Regions from separate parts of the Rhodococcus sp. IEGM 1408 genome, predicted to be linked through region 3. Evidence: riboswitches for the same ligand, from Rfam matches in the RefSeq annotation. Region 3 holds a riboswitch; each other region holds the start of a gene.
What was found. A riboswitch is a leader RNA that binds a small molecule or an ion and turns the genes downstream of it on or off. The one in region 3 is predicted to bind cobalamin.
Positions count from the first base shown of each region.

Region 1: another riboswitch for cobalamin. It lies ahead of R4P08_RS11905 (precorrin-8X methylmutase); the one in region 3 lies ahead of R4P08_RS17995 (VWA domain-containing protein).
Region 2: another riboswitch for cobalamin. It lies ahead of R4P08_RS11860 (ABC transporter substrate-binding protein); the one in region 3 lies ahead of R4P08_RS17995 (VWA domain-containing protein).

Region 1 covers NZ_JAWLRW010000006.1:272,627-277,967, forward strand. Annotated here, with positions in the region: gene cobN (cobaltochelatase subunit CobN) at 1-511, opposite strand, end outside; cobalamin riboswitch at 529-725, opposite strand; gene R4P08_RS11900 (nitrite reductase) at 788-1,660, shown strand; cobalamin riboswitch at 1,649-1,776, shown strand; gene R4P08_RS11905 (precorrin-8X methylmutase) at 1,829-2,494, shown strand; gene R4P08_RS11910 (precorrin-2 C(20)-methyltransferase) at 2,491-4,068, shown strand; gene R4P08_RS11915 (SRPBCC family protein) at 4,346-4,849, opposite strand; gene R4P08_RS11920 (hypothetical protein) at 4,871-5,341, opposite strand, start outside.
Region 2 covers NZ_JAWLRW010000006.1:260,039-265,379, reverse strand. Annotated here, with positions in the region: gene R4P08_RS11870 (ABC transporter ATP-binding protein) at 1-708, opposite strand, end outside; gene R4P08_RS11865 (FecCD family ABC transporter permease) at 705-1,790, opposite strand; gene R4P08_RS11860 (ABC transporter substrate-binding protein) at 1,795-2,868, opposite strand; cobalamin riboswitch at 2,923-3,101, opposite strand; gene R4P08_RS11855 (alpha/beta hydrolase) at 3,114-4,208, opposite strand; gene R4P08_RS11850 (ABC transporter ATP-binding protein) at 4,267-5,202, shown strand; gene R4P08_RS11845 (hypothetical protein) at 5,199-5,341, shown strand, end outside.
Region 3 covers NZ_JAWLRW010000021.1:10,935-16,275, reverse strand. Annotated here, with positions in the region: gene R4P08_RS18010 (hypothetical protein) at 1-890, opposite strand, end outside; gene R4P08_RS18005 (cobalt-precorrin-4/precorrin-4 C(11)-methyltransferase) at 987-1,769, opposite strand; gene cbiT (precorrin-6Y C5,15-methyltransferase (decarboxylating) subunit CbiT) at 1,766-3,010, opposite strand; cobalamin riboswitch at 3,086-3,273, shown strand; gene R4P08_RS17995 (VWA domain-containing protein) at 3,296-5,341, shown strand, end outside.

The DNA.
Region 1 (5,341 bases), on a different contig from region 3:
CCGCTCCGTTCCCCGTGCCGTGGCCTGCGGCGCCCGGGCGCGGCGGCATCCCCCACACCGGCACGCTCTCCGGCGGCTCGAAGCCGGCGCCGGTGAGCAGCACGGTGTCGGACAGGAAGGCGTGCAGCTGGGCGAGGTTCCGCTCCCCGCCCTCGGCGAGGTAGCGGTGGGCCTCGGCCGCGATGCCGATCGGGACCGTCGACAGCTCCATCAGGTCGGCGTCGGGGCTCTGCTCCCCGCCCAGCACGACCACCGGCAGGCCCGAGGCCGAGACCGCGGCGAACCCGGCCTCCCAGGATCGCCGGGAGCCCAGGATCCGGACCACCACCAGGTCGGCGCCGTCGAGCAGCCCGGGCAGGTCCGCCTCCACGTCGAGCCGGGACGGGTTGCCGAGCGCCCACCCGGCGCCGGAGGCCCGGGCGGAGAGCAGATCCGTGTCGGAGGTGGATAACAGTGTGATCAGTGGTGCCGAGACGTCATCAGGGGACGCCAAACGCCGGTTGGGGCGCATGTTCTTCTCCAAACCCTCGTGGAACATGTCGCCGTGGCCGGTCTCCTGGCTTCCGCATCAACGCCGTGCGACCGACCTTCCCGGATCCTGGAGGATCCAGTGGCCTCCGCCCCGTGCGGGACGGACGAGGGTCGCATGACTCCGCGACTACAGTGGCGAGGGCCGCGCCGGCTTTTCCTCCGGCTTCCCGAACACCACGGCAGCGCCGAGCCTATCCGCCCCCACCCGGTTGAGCGGTGCCCGCCCTCCCGCGGCCCGGGTGGAACACTGACCCCCGTGAGCATCACCGAACCCACCCGCCGCACCCGTGGCGACCTGTGCCCGGGGGTGTTGCGCCCGTGGCCGGCCGCCGACGGCGCCCTGGTCCGGCTGCGCGTCCCGGGTGGCCGCGTGTCGCCCGCGGCCCTGGCCGCGCTGCACGGGGTCGCCGTGCGATTCGGCGACGACGACAACGTGCACGTCACGACACGCGCGAACCTGCAGCTGCGGGCCCTGCCGATCGGCCCGGACGGACAGCTGCCCGGCGAGGTGGTGGCGGCGATCGCGGAGACGGGCCTGCTCCCCGAGCCCGGTCACGAGCTGGTGCGCAACATCCTCGTCTCGCCGCTCACGGGCCTGGTCGGCGGCCGGGCCGACCTGCGCCCGGTGACCGACCGGCTCGACGCCGGGCTGCTGGCCGATCCCGCGCTCGGCGGGTTGCCGGGCCGGTTCCTGTTCGTCCTGGACGACGGCCGCGGCGACCTTCTCGAGCGGTCCTGCGACCTCGGTCTGGTCGCCCTGGACGCCGGCACCGCACAGCTGCGGGTGGGCGCGCAGTGGTCGGACGTCGTGCCGCTGGCCGAGGCCGCCGACCGGCTGGTCGAGCTGGCCCGCGAGTTCGTCCGGGCCCGCGGCACCGGCCCGGACGCGCCGTGGCACGTGCGGGAACTGCCAGTCCCCCTCATCGCGGCCCGCCCGGCGGACCACCGGCTCGCGAGCCCGGCCCCGGTGCTGCCGTACGGTCCGGTCGCGAGCTCGGCGGGGCTGATCGACCACGTCGAGGCCCATAGCGGCGTAGTGGACCGCGCCCTAATCGACCGGCTCACCGGCGGCGACGTGGCCGAGTTGATCGTGACCCCGTGGCGCGGGGTGCTGGCCGTCCACGCGTAGGCTGCGGGCTGTCCCACGGCGAGGAACCCGGTGAAAATCCGGGGCGGTTCCGCCACTGTGAGGCCCGTCGATCCGACGTGCCGAGCCAGATACTCACCGGGGATCAGCGCGCTCTAACCGCGTCGCTGCGACTTCTCACACCGGGGCGAGAACCCCGAGGAGGACCCCATGAGTGCTGCCCTCAGGCCGCCGCGTCGCTACGACTACGTCGACGACGGGCCCGCCATCTACGTCGACTCCTTCGCCACCATCCGCCGCGAGACCGACCTGTCCCGCGTGCCGGCCGACGCCGAGAGGCTCTCCGTCCGGATGGTCCACGGCACCGGCCAGACCGACCTGACCCGCGACCTACAGGTCCACCCCCGGCTCGTGTCCGCCGCGCGCTCGGCGCTCGACGCCGGCGTGCCGATCCTGTGCGACGCCCACATGGTCGCTTCCGGGATCACCCGCGCCCGGCTCCCGCGCAGCAACGACGTGGTGTGCACGCTCTCGGAACCCGACGTCCGCGAGCTGGCCGCGCGGATGTGCACCACCCGCTCCGCCGCCGCGCTGACGCTGTGGGGAGACCGCCTGGACGGCGCTGTGGTGGCGATCGGCAACGCCCCCACCGCCCTGTTCCACCTGCTGGAGATGCTGCTCGACGGCGCTCCCCGGCCCGCCGCGATCGTCGGCTGCCCGGTGGGGTTCATCGGAGCCGCCGAGTCCAAGGCCGCGCTCGCGGCGTTTGCCGACGATCACGGCATCGACATCCCCTTCGTCACGGTCCACGGCCGGCGCGGCGGGTCCGCGATGACCGCCTCGGCCGTCAACGCCCTGGCGCAGGAGGCGGAGTGAGCGCCGGATCGCCCGCGGCCGGTGTTGCTCCCGGCCGGCTCTACGGCGTCGGCGTGGGCCCCGGCGACCCCGAGCTCCTCACCCTCAAGGCCGCCCGGTTGATCGGCGCCGCCGACGTCGTTGCCTTCCACGCCGGCCGCGGCAAAGAGTCCAACGCGCGCCGCATCGCCGCCGACCTCATCCCTGTCGGCGCGATCGAGGAGCGACTGGAATACCCCGTGACCACGGGCGTCACCGACCACCCGGGCGGGTACGCGGGCGCGATCGCGGACTTCTACGAGCGCAGCGCGCAGCGGCTGGCCGAGCACCTGGCCGCAGGCCGGGACGTGGTCCTGCTCTCGGAGGGAGACCCGCTGTTCTACGGCTCCTTCATGTACATGCACGACAAGCTCGCCCCTCGGTTCGACACCGAGATCGTGCCGGGCATCCCCGCTTTCGCCGCTGCCACCGCCGCGGCCGCCACTCCCCTGGTCAGGCAGACCGACGTCCTCACCGTCCTGCCGGGCACGCTGCCCGAGCCCGAGCTCGCGCGGCGACTTGCAGACACCGACGGCGCGATCATCATGAAGCTCGGACGGAACTTTCCCGCCGTCCGGCGCGCGCTCGAGGCCGCCGGACGGCTCGAAGGCGCGGTGTACGTCGAGCGGGCATCGATGACCACCGAGCAGTTCCACGCCGTCGCGGAGGTCGACCCGGCGACCGTGCCGTACTTCTCCCTCATCGTGGTTCCCGGCGACTCACGGCACAGCGATCCAACGGGGCGCCGGTCAGCGCCCCTGGTCAGCGCCGGGGCGCCGGAAGTGTCGTCCGATCCGGCTTCCGTCATGGAGGCCCTGCCGGGCGGCGTCCTGCACGTGGTCGGGCTCGGACCCGGCCCGGACGGGTGGCTCACCCCGGAGGTGAGCCAGGTGCTGGCCGAGGTCGACCACGTGGTGGGCTACGCGCCCTACGTCAACCGGGTCCCCCAGCGGGCCGGCCTCACCCGGCACTCTTCGGGCAACACCGTGGAGGTGGACCGCGCCCGGCTCGCGCTGGACCTGGTGGTGGCCGGCGAGCGGGTGGCGGTGGTCTCCGGCGGCGACGCCGGAGTGTTCGGCATGGCCGCCGCCGTGTTCGAGGCCGCCGAGGACCCCGCGTACGCAGGCGTCGATATCCGGGTGGCCCCCGGCGTCTCGGCCGTGCAGGCGGTGGCCGCGCGCGCCGGCGCTCCCATCGGCGCCGACTTCGCCGTGGTCAGCCTGTCCGACCGGCTCAAGCCGTGGGAGGTGGTCGAACACCGGCTGGACGCGATCGCCGCCGCCGACCTGGTGTTGGCGGTCTACAACCCCGCCTCACGCTCACGCACCCACCAGGTCGCCGATGCCCGCAACGTCCTGCTGCGTCACCGTTGCCCGGAAACGCCCGTGGTGGTGGGCCGCGACGTGGGCCGCGCCGAGGAGTCGCTCACGGTCACGACCCTCGGTGACCTGGACTGCGGCGCAGTGGACATGAAGTGCCTGCTCATCGTGGGCGCCTCCGGGACCCGGGTCACTGACACGGGTCGTGTGTGGAGCCCGAGGTTCGTGACGGCATGAGTGGCGACCGCGAGCGCCTACTCAAAGTGTTCGCTGTAGCGCCGGGTGTCGGTCTGAGTCAGCCCTGGCACGCCGCCTCTACGACTCGCTGCGGCTAGAGAGCATCCTCCAGGCGCCAGTGTGGGCCGCCACAGCCGGAGCCAGACGTTATGCCAAGCTAACGGTATGGAGTTGTACGCCCGTGAACTCAGGCTTCCTCCTGGACCTCGCTCGCCAGCGCAAGAATAGATCGCGGTCAACCCGTCCGATGACGCCCCACCCGGGGCGGAGTGGCCAGTCATGGCCGAGCCGGCTCCCCTGCGCCGGTGGACGACTCGGCGATCTGTTTGATCGCGGCGAGCGTCTTCGGGATGCCGTCGAGGGCGTCCTGCGTGCGGTCGGCGATCTCAGCGGGCGCCCGGTCGCCGAACTTCTCCTCGAACATGGCGATCCCGCCGGGCAGGAACTCCCAGGACTCGGTGAGGATCGTCCCTGCCGGCGCGGGGGCGAGAGTGAACCCCCACCGGACGAAGCTGCCGCCCACGACCCAGGCGAACTCGCGCCCATGCTCGGCCGCCACCACCACCGACCGGGTCTCCCACGTCCGGTGCGGGAGCTCGTTGCGCCCGGTGAACCAGGCACCGACCTGACCTGCCTCGGCCTCGTCGTCCCACCAGCACGCGGTGCAGATCGGACTCCACTCGCCGGTACGGGTGATGTCGGAGACCAGGTCGTAGAGCGCCTCGGCCGACGCCTCGACGGTGACGGACTCCCGGTGACTGCGAATGCTGGTTCCGCTCATGTCTCCACCTCCTCAACAGGGTCACTTCTTCTGCCGCCGGCTGCCGCCGTGCCAGTCCTCCTGCTTGCCCACCGTGTCGGCATCCACTCCGAGCGCGGCCAGCTGTGGCCGCTCGCGCAGGCTGCGCTTGAGCTCGGCGAAACCCGGGAAGCGGGCCAGCCCGACCACGTGGTCCCACAGCCCGGCCGCCGAGTCCTCGTGTGGCAACCGGCTGATCACGGGCCCGAAGAAGGCGACCCCGGTCGGTGGCTCGAAGTGGATGATGGGCGTACCCACGTCCTTGCCCGTCAGCGAGAGCGCCTCATCGGTCTCCCGGCGGATCTCGGCGTCCCACGACTCGTCGTCCAGGGCGTCCGCCAGCTCCATCGGCAGACCGGCGTCGGCGAGGATCAGCTCGGCGAACTCGCGCGTCCCGCGCCGCTCACGCACCTCGCCTTCGCTGCGGTCGTCGCCGGCGTCCGGAGCGGTATCGAAGATGTGCGCCCCGAAGGC
Region 2 (5,341 bases), on a different contig from region 3:
CACCTCCCGGATCAATTCGGCGGTGAGCACCTCGTGGGGCGCGCCGCCGGTCACGAGCCGCCCACCGGACAGCACGATGAGATGGTCGCAGAACGTGGCCGCCAGGGTGAGATCGTGCAGGGCCGCGATCACCGTGGTGTCGGTGGCGCGGACCAGGGTCAGCAGGTCGAGTTGGTGGCGGATGTCGAGGTGGTTGGTCGGCTCGTCGAGCACCAGCACGCCGGGCTCCTGGGCCAGGGCCCGCGCGATTTGTACCCGCTGCCGTTCCCCGCCGGACAGGGTCGGGTACCGCTGGTCCAGGCGATCGGCGAGTCCGGTCGTGGCCGCCGCGCGTCGCACCACCACGTCGTCCCCGGGAGCCGGGCCCGACCAGGCCGCGCGATGGGGGATGCGCCCGAGCTCGATGACCTCCCGGACCGTGGGGTTCTGGTCGGTGGTCGACTCCTGCGCCACCAGCGCCAGGCGCCGGGACAGGCGTTTGCGGGGGATCGACCGGATGTCCGTGCCGTCGAGGTGTACCGATCCGGTGTCGGGCCGGAGCAGGCCCGCCATGACCCGCAGGAGCGTCGATTTGCCGGATCCGTTCGGCCCCAGCACCCCGACCATCGTGCCGGGGGCCGGGGCCACGCTGACGTCGTCGAGGATGGTCCGGCCGTGTACGGACCACGAGACGCCGCGAGCCTCGAGGGTCGCCGGGGCGGCGGTCATCGGCCGCGTCCCCGTCGCAGGAGGAGCCCGACGAAGGCCGGGACGCCGATGAGCGCGGTCGCCACCCCGATCGGCAACTCCTGGGGCGCGATCACGGTGCGGGAGGCGGCATCGATCCACACGACAAAGACGGCGCCCATCAGCGCCGCGGTCGGGACGAGGACCCGGTGCCGGCCGCCGACCAGGGCCCGGGCGGCGTGCGGGAGCACCAGCCCCACGAACCCGATCGCCCCGCAGGTGCTCACGATGACGGCCGTGACGAGCGCGGTCACCACCATGAGCACCAGCCGGGTGCGGGCCACGTTGACGCCGAGAGTGGCCGCGGCGTCCTGGCCGAAGGTGAACGCGTCGAGGCTGGAGGTGTGCAGCAGGCACGCCACGAGCCCGAGCAGGACCACGACCCCGCACACCACCACGTCCGACCACCGGACGGAGGCCAGCGAGCCCAGCAGCCAGAACAGCACCCCGCGGGTCTGCTCGGCGTCGGCGGCGATGTAGACGACGAACGAGGTCACCGCGGAGAACAGCTGGGTCGCAGCGACCCCCGCCAGCACCACCCGGTCGGTGGTCCCGCCGGAGGCGAAGGCCAGGACCAGCACGAACCCGAACGCGGTCAGCGCTCCGACGAACGCCCCCGTGGTGAGCCCGAACGCGCCCGCGCCGACGCCGAGCACCACCACGAGCACCGCCCCGGTCGACGCCCCTGAGGAGATGCCGAGGATGTACGGGTCGGCCAGGGGGTTGCGCAGCAGCGACTGCAGGATCACGCCGCACAGCGCGAGCCCGGCCCCGGCCAGGGCGGCCATCAGGGTGCGTGGCAGTCGCAGGTTCCAGATGATCCCCTCCTGGATACGCGTGAGCCCGGAGTCGGAACCCGTGAGTCGGGCCAGGGCGGACTGGAGGACGTCGGCGCTGGTGAGTCCGGACGGACCGATGGTGATGACGAGCGCCGTCGACACGGTCAGCAGCCCCAGGCCGCCGAGCCACAGGGTGACCAGCGCGGTCGGTCGGCGCAGGGGCGGTTGCCGGTGCGGTGACGCCGGGGCCCCCGTGGCGGTGGGCCTCTCGGGTGCGAGGGTCATCGGGTCAGTTGGCCGGGTCCGGGGCGCTGGCCGGGCCCGGTTCGCTGAGGCCCGGCTCGGTGCGGCCCGGAGTGAGGAGTCCCAGCGCGGTGAGACCCGCCGCGACGGTCTCCACCCCGTAGACCGTGCGGAGCGAGGGGTTCATCTCGGCGCCGGTGACGTCGATGTACCGCCTCTCCCGGACCGCCGTCATCTCCCGGGTGACGGGGTTGGACTCAAGGTAGGCGATCTTGGCGCCGGCGGTCTCGGCGGTCTGGCTCTTCCGGGTCAGGTCTCCCACGACGATCACGTCGGGGTCGCGCTCGGCCACGACCTCCCAGCTGATCTGCGGCCACTCCTGGGTGGTGTCGTCGAAGACGTTCTCCAGGCCCAGGGTGGTCGAGATGAGGCCGGGGGCGCCGCAACAACCGGCCAGGTACGGGGACTCGGAATTGGCGAACCAGTACATCGCGGAGAGCCCGCTGGCATCGACGCTCGCCCCGGCCGCCTCGAGCCGCCGCTGCAGGTCCGCCACCAGCTCGTCCCCGGCCTGTTCCACGTCGAAGATCCGCGCGAGCTCGGCGATCTCGCGGTACAGCAGGGACGCGGTGTAGGGGGTCTCGCGGACCCCGTCCCCGGAATCGGCGACCTTGCCCACGCAGTCGGCCGGGGACAGGTAGGTGCCCACGCCGAGCTCGTGGAACTGCGCGCGTCCCGCGACCCCGCCCTCGCCGAGGGTGCTGCCGAAGGAGGCCGTGACGAAGTCCGGCTCCACGTCGAGGACGGCCTCCCACGACGGCGCGTTGTCGGCCAGGCGGGGGATCGACCTGTTCACCTCGGCGAACTCGGGCAGGACCGGGTCGGTCCAGGCCGCGGTGCCGACCATCCGGTCGCCGAGGCCGAGGGCGAACAGGATCTCGGTGGAGCCCTGGTTGAGCGAGACGACCCGCTCGGGCGGGGCCTCGACCGACACCTGCTCCCCGCAGTTCTCGATCGGGTCGGCGCCCGGGCCGGCGGTCGCGGACGGGTCGTGGGCTGTACAGGAGGTCAGGGCGAGAAGGGTGACGCCGGCGAGGGCGAGCAGGGCGGAAGAACGCATGAGTGTGCTCCGAGGTCGCGGGCCTGGAACGCGAAGCCCGGTGATGACCCGGCGGTTGTCACCGCGAGGGCCAGCCGGTATTCGGACTCGGGATCACCTGGACGGAGCGCCTTCCCAGACCATGCGGCCCAGTGGCATCGTGCCCCGCCATCACCCTCACCGCTGCGCGTCAGTTCCGGATTCGCACCGGATTCCCGCGACCCTTCGGTCTCGCTGGCGATCACAAGGTAACACGGGGGGCGGGGTCAGTACGCCAGCCCCATCCGCAGCGCGCCCACGGCCTCCGACAGCGCGGCCCTGGCGGCCGGGGCGGCGCCGACGGCGTTGACAAAGGGGTGGACCAACGTCTCGTGGCGGCGCAGCGAGACCTTGACCCCGGCGTCGGCCAGCTTCCGGGCGTAGGCCTCACCCTCGTCGCGGAGCGGGTCGAAGCCGCCGGTGGCGACGTGCGCAGGTGGCAGGCCGGAGAAGTCCTCGGCCAGCAGCGGGGAGGCGCGCGGGTCGAGCCGGTCGTCGTCGGAACGCAGGTAGGTGTTCTCGTAGAAGTCCATGTTCTTGGCGGTCAGGAAGAAGCCCTCGCCGAACAGTTCGAACGAGCGCGTCCGGGCGGACATGTTGGTGGCGGGGACGAACAGCAGTTGGAAGGCGGGCGTCTTCTCGCCGGCGTCGCGGGTCTGCTGGCACACGACCGCGGCGAGGTTGCCCCCGGCGCTGTCCCCTCCCACCGCGATCCGCTCCGGATCGACGCCGAGCGTCGCGGCGTTGTCGCGGACGTATCGGAAGGAGGCCACGGCGTCGTCGACGGCGGTGGGGAAGAGGAACTCGGGGGCCATCCGGTAGTCCACGCTCAGGACCTTGAGGCCGCCCGTGCGGGCGATGTAGCGGCAGGTCGCGTCGTGGGAGTCGATGCTGCCGAGGACCCACCCGCCACCGTGGAAGAAGATCAACATCGGTAGAGGTTCATCGCCGTGGACGGGCGAGTACAGGCGGGCGGGCAGGTCGGCGCGGGCGGGATCGTCACCCGCGAGGGGGAGGACCAGGTCCTTGACGACGGCGAGGTCGATCCCGTCGCCCGAGACGGTGAACGCCGACCGCTCGACCGTCCGACGGGCCTGGGCGAGTGGCATGTCCTCGTACTCGCCCTCCGAGAGCCGGGACATCACCCGGAGCCCGGCCTGGAAGTGCGGATCCAACGCCTGGCCGTCGATCCGCCGCGGGGCGCCGGCAGCCAACTGGATCAACCGGCCGGGCAGTGCGCCGGAGGCGGTCATCGCGGCTTTGGTGAGGCGGTCGGCGATCGAGGGCGTGAAATCCCGGTGTCCGGACATTGGAGAGCGCATCGCCACATTGTGCCGGGAATCAAGAGGATGATCGACTGAACGGACTAAGGAGCAGGTCATGCGTTCAGATTCTGGCGAAGTGGTCCGGGTCGAAGACCTGGTCAAGACGTTCGGAGCCACCCGCGCGCTCGACGGACTCGAGCTGGAGGTGCGCCGGGGCGAGGTACACGGCTTCCTCGGGCCCAACGGTTCGGGCAAATCCACCACCATCAGGATCCTGCTGGGGCTCATGCGAGCGGATTCGGGCCGGGTCACGCTGTTCGGCGGTGATCCGTGGCGGGACGCGGTCGACCTCCACGCCCGGTTGGCGTATGTGCCGGGGGAGGTCACGCTGTGGCCCCGTCTGAGCGGGGGCCAGTGCATCGACATCCTGGGGCGCGCACTGGGCGGGCTCGACCCGGCCCGTCGCGACCAGCTGATGGAGCGCTTCCGCCTGGACCCCACCAAACGCACCCGCGACTACTCCAAGGGGAACCGTCAGAAGGTCTCGCTCATCGCCGCGCTGGCCTCCGGCGCCGAATTGCTGGTCCTGGACGAGCCCACCTCCGGCCTGGACCCGCTCATGGAGCAGGTGTTCCAGGACTGTGTCCGCGAGGCCGTCGACGGCGGTTCCACCGTGCTCCTCTCCAGCCACATCATGGGGGAGGTCGAGGCGCTGGCCGACCGTGTGAGCATCATCCGTGACGGCCGCACCATCAGCTCGGGCACCCTGGCCGACCTGCGTCGCCACACCACCACCGACGTCCACGCCGTCACCGACACCGATCCCCGCGCCCTCGTCTCGGTCGCCGGGATCGACGGCCTGCGGATGGAGCACACCGACGGCGGGCGGTTCGCGGTCCGCTGCCACGTGCCGGCCGAGCGGCTCGCCGAGGTGACGGGGATCCTGCACGCGGCGGGGATCCACACCCTCACGGCCACCCCGCCCAGCCTGGACGACCTCTTCCTCAGTGCCTACTCGGGCGCCGACTCGGAACCCGGGGGTTCGCGGTGAACTCCCCGCTCGCGGGAACCGGGCTGCTGGTCCGGACCGCCCTGCGTACCGGGTGGCGGTCCGTCGCCGCCTGGGTTCTCGGACTGCTCTCCTTGTACCTGGTCACCGGGCTCTCGATCGCGGCGCTCTACGACACCCC
Region 3 (5,341 bases):
TCGCCGCCCGCTACGAGCGCAAGTGACAAAGCGTTGCCGGCCGTAAACGTGCCACCACGTCTATGGCGAGTGCAGAAACGTTTCCACTTCTTCCACGTGGACGGTTGCTCCGACATCACCGTGTCGACGCAGCGCTCCCAGCCGGACTCGTACATCGTCTTCGCCAGCGCGTCCGTGATATTTGTAGGCACACCGCTTCCGGGTTTTTCAGCAGCGAGACCGGCCTCGCGCCGCGTATAGAAATCGTTTAACTTGTCGCATGAATAGCCTATTAATATACGATCGAATTCATTCGAACTCGATCGGTCCAGGATGCGCAGGCGGTCGATTAGGTAGGCGCCGAGAAGATCCGCTTCCGCGGCTGCCATCGCTTTCGATGCAACCATGTCCCCTCGCATCTTCGCGTAGTGGCTGAACTCGCCTGGCGTTGCCAGGATTTCAGCCACCATAAGCAGATCGGTCAGCGACACCACCCAGGTTGGTCGACGAACGGAACCGACCACTTCCAGTCCATTGAACGCCACGGGGTCCATGCGCTCGAACGTGACGATTACTGCCGTGCCGCCCGAGACATCGGCCGGTAGCAGATCTTCTGCTCGACCAGTAGGTCTAGACGAGAACGATCGTCCCTTCTCTTCAAGGATGTAGTTCAACGCCCGATCTGTCTGGTCGAGGGCCTTTCCAAGGATCTCTTTGATCTTCGTCTCGACTCGACGTGCTCGACCCTGGCGACCTTCTTCCGTCAGACTGATCGCCTTACCTTCGACAACGAGTGGCCACTCAGCAAGGACCAGCGCGTCGATCTCCCCGGAGTCCCCAGAGGTAGATGAATAGTATTGTGATCCGCGTACGTTTCCGCCGAATACTCCCTGAAGTGCATTCAGGATCAAGCGCTCGTGCGCGTCTTGTCGATGTTTGTGGTACCTCGACGGACTGTAATCGGGATTACGTGGAATTCCCTGGTCGCGCTCGGGCGCCGTCCGCGTTCAATCCCCTCCGAGCGTATCGGCGACACTCCGCCGCTTCGACTCACGCTCGGGATCCGAAGCGTAGAGCCAGGACTCCGCCTCTCCCGGCCGGACGAGCGCGCGGCCGACCAGGATGACCGCCGCCTGTCGCAGCCCGGCGGCCTCCACCACGTCGGCGATGTCGGCGAGAGTGCCGCGCAGTTCCACGCGATGCGGGCGGCTGGCATTGGCGACAACGGCCACCGGGCAGTCGGCGCCATGCGTGGGGATCAGTCGCCCGGCGAGTTCTCGGGTGCGGGTGATCGCCAGGTGCAGGACCAGTGTGGCGCCGGTGGCGGCGAAGTTCTCCAGGGACTCCGTCGACGGCATCACGGTGGATCGGTCCTGGACTCTTGTGAGCACCACCGACTGCACTACCTCGGGAACCGTTAGTTCGACGCCCAGCTCGGCGGCAGCAGCCGCATAGGCGGGAACGCCCGGGACCACATCCCACGGCACGCCGGCCGCGTCGAGGCGGCGAGTCTGCTCGGCGAGCGCCGAGTACAGCGACGGGTCACCCGAACACAGCCGGACCACCTCGAGCCCCTCGGAGCGGGCGGCGACGATCTCGGCGATGATCCCGTCCAGATCCAGATGCTGGGTGTCCACCAACCGGGCCTCGGGTCGGCAGTGGTCGAGCACCCCGTCGTCGAGATACGTCCCCGCGTACAGGCACACGTCGGCGGCGGCAAGCGCCGCAGCCGCGCGCAGCGTCAGCAGGTCAGCGGCGCCGGGGCCGGCTCCCACGAAGTGAACGGTCACGAGCTCTCCCCTGTTTCCGAAGTATCAGCCGCAGCGACGAAGGGCTTCACGGCCGCCCACTGCACCACGGCCCGCGCTGGCGCCCAGCCGGTGAACCGGCCGATCGAGTCGGCGTGCTCGACCTGGATCCTGGTCAGCTCCCCGCCGAATTCGGCGCGGGCGTCGACCACCAGGCGCTCGGTCTCCAGGGTCACCGCATGCGCGACCAGCCGTCCGCCGGGACGAAGTGCTTCCCAGCACTGTCTCAGCAGGCCAGGAGCGGTGCCGCCCCCACCGATGAACACCGCGTCCGGCCGCGGCAGACCGTCCAGAGCCTGGGGCGCCCGGCCGTGGACGACCTCCAGCGCGGGCACGCCGAGCGCGGCCGCATTGCGCTCGATCCGCGCGGCCCGCCCGGGATCGGCCTCCACAGCGACAGCCCGACACGACGGGTGCGCGCGCATCCACTCGATGCCCACCGACCCGGCGCCGGCGCCCACATCCCACAGCAGCTCACCGGCCGACGGCGCGAGGCGGGACAGGGCCGAGGCACGTAGGTCACGGCGGGTGAGCTGGCCGTCGTTCTCAAAGGCATCGTCGGGCAAACCGGGCGCCAGCCCGAGCGGCCGGGCGGTGGCATCTGCCAGGCAGTCGACGGCCAGAACGTGCAGGGCGGGGGCCTGACGACCGGGCGCCCAGTCGTGCGCCGCGCAGGTCTCGCGCGCCTCCGACGGGCTCCCCAGATCGGAGAGGACAGTGAGCGCGCTCCCCCCGAATCCGGCGCCGACAAGCGTCGCGGCGGCCTCCGAAGGCGTGTGTCGGTCGGCGCTCAGCACCAACAGACGCCGCCCCGGCGCGAGTTCGCGAAGGAGCGTGCGGTGGTCGCGCAGCACCGCCACGGACTCGGCCGGCCACCGCATCCGGGCGCGGGCCAGGGCGACCGAGGACACCGCCGGGAGCACCTCCACCGCGTCCGCGCCGAGCACACCGATCAGGGTGGTGCCGACCCCGGCGACCAGCGGATCGCCCGAGGCCAGGGCCACGATCGATCGCCCGGCCCACTGCTCGAGCACGGCCGGCAATCCGTCCCGCAGCGGCCGCGGCCACGGCACGCGTTCGGCCGTCACATCGCCCGGAACCATCGCCAGATGACGCTCCCCGCCGAGCAACACCTCGGCGCCCAGAACGGCACGACGGCGGGCCTCGTCGAGCCCCGCCCACCCGTCGCCGCCGATGCCGACGACCACCACCCGTGCGTTCATGACGCGGAACCCTACCGCGACACCTGCGGCGCCCCGGGTCAGCCCGTTGGGCTAGCCTCGGCCGTGCACAACAACTTCACCCCAACAGCACGAGGTGCCCCACGACCCGCCCGAGGCGGGGCGGAGGGGAGAATCTGGGAAGCCGGTGAGAATCCGGCACAGGGCCCGCTACGGTAACCCGGCCTCTCAGGCGTCCGCGCCCAGCGCGATCGCCCGAGATGAGCCGGGAAGTCCGGAGACCGGCCTCGCGCTGACCGCACCTGGCAGACGAGAGCGGGAGCCCCCATGCCACAGCATTACCCCTTCAGCGCTGTCGTCGGTTCCGACGACATGGCGCTGGCCCTGACCCTGACCGCGGTGTCCCCGTCGGTCGGCGGCGTACTGATCCGCGGCGAGAAGGGCACGGCCAAGTCCACGATGGTCCGCGCCCTCGCCGGGATCCTGCCGGAGATCGAGGTCGTCACCGGCGACCGCTTCTCCTCCGCACCCGACGACGGCGGTTCTGAGACGCCGGACGGACTGATCCCCCACGACGCACCCACCGAGCGGCGGCCGGTCCGCCTGGTCGAGTTGCCGATCGGGGTGTCCGAGGACCGCATCACCGGATCACTACACCTGGAGAGTGCGCTCGCCGCCGGCGTGACGGTGTTCCAGCCGGGACTGCTCGCCCGCGCGCACCGCGGACTGCTCTACGTGGACGAGGTCAACCTGCTCCACGACCATGTGGTGGACCTGCTGCTCGACGCCGCCGCGATGGGGCGGGTGACCGTGGAGCGCGACGGCATCTCGGTGGAGCACGCCGCGCGCTTCGTGCTGATCGGCACCATGAACCCCGAGGAGGGTGAGCTCCGGCCACAGCTCCTTGACCGCTTCGGCCTGACCGTGGAGGTGGCCGCGCCACGCGACCCCGTCCTGCGGGCCGAGGTGGTGCGCCGCCGGATCGCCTTCGAAGCCGACCCCGCGGGGTTCGCCGCCGACCACGCCGCCGACGAGCGCGCGCTGCGCGAACGGATCGCCGCCGCGCGTCGCGTGCTCGGCCGGGTGAGCCTGACCCCCTGGGCGCTGACCACCATCGCCCGGGTGTGCGCGGGCTTCGACGTGGACGGCATGCGCGCCGACATCGTCACCGCCCGCACCGCCGCCGCCCACGCCGCCTGGCAGGGCCGGACCCGGATCACCCGCGAGGACATCCGCGTCGCCGCGCGCATGGCGCTGCCGCACCGCCGGCGACGCGCCCCGTTCGATGCGCCGGGGCTCGACGAGGACCTGTTGGAACGGCTCCTGGGCGACGACGACGAGCCCCATCCCGACCCCGACCCCCGGGACGAGACCGCGCCGGCCGAGGACGCCGATCAGTCTGAGTCCGCAGACGCGTCCGCGCTGGCAGACACTACGGATGCCGAGTCCGCCCCGGCAGACGCCCCCGGCGCAGAGTCGACCCCGGCGCAGGCCTCGGCCGATCAGGCGAGCGATGACGCTGGCCGCCAGGCCGAGTACGACCGCGACTCTGCGGACGAGACAGGCATTGAGGCCGGTGACGAGGTTGCCGACGGCGCAGATCAGGCCGGCGACGCCTCCCAGCCCGACGCCCCCGGGCCCACCCGGCCCGAGCCCGGCACGGTCACCGCGGCCTCGGAGCCGTACCGGACCCGCCTGCTCGCCGTCACCGGCACCGGTCACGGCGCGGCCGGCCGGCGCTCCCGGGCGGTGACCACCACCGGCCGGCGCATCGGCGCGGGCGCGTTCACCGGGTCCGACCTGCACCTGCCCGCGACGATCCGGTCGGCCGCGCCGCAGCAGGCCGCCCGGGGTCGCGAGGCCGGTCGCGGCGGTGGTCGGCTCCGGCTGGCCGCCGAGGACCTGCGCTCGGCCGTGCGCGAGGGCCGGGAGTCCAACCTCGTGCTGTTCTGCGTGGACGCCTCGGGATCCATGGCCGCCCGCACCCGGATGGAGCAGGTCAAGACCGCGATCCTCTCCCTCCTGCTGGACGCCTACCGCCGCCGCGACAAGGTTGGAATGGTGACCTTCCGCGGGTCCGGCGCGCACGTGGCCCTGCCGCCCACCTCCTCGGTCGACATCGCGGCCACCCGCCTTTCGGCACTCCCGGCGGGCGGACGGACCCCACTGGCGGAGGGACTGCTCACCGCCGCCGAGGTCCTGCGGATCGAGGGCGTCCGCGATCCGCGGCGGCGGGCCCTCCTCGTCGTCGTCACCGACGGCCGCGCCACCCACGGCCCGCACGCCCTCGCCCGGTCCCGCGCCGCGGCGGCCGGGCTGGCCTCCCTCGGGGTGGCGTCGGTGGTGGTGGACTGCGAGACCGGTCGCTTCCGC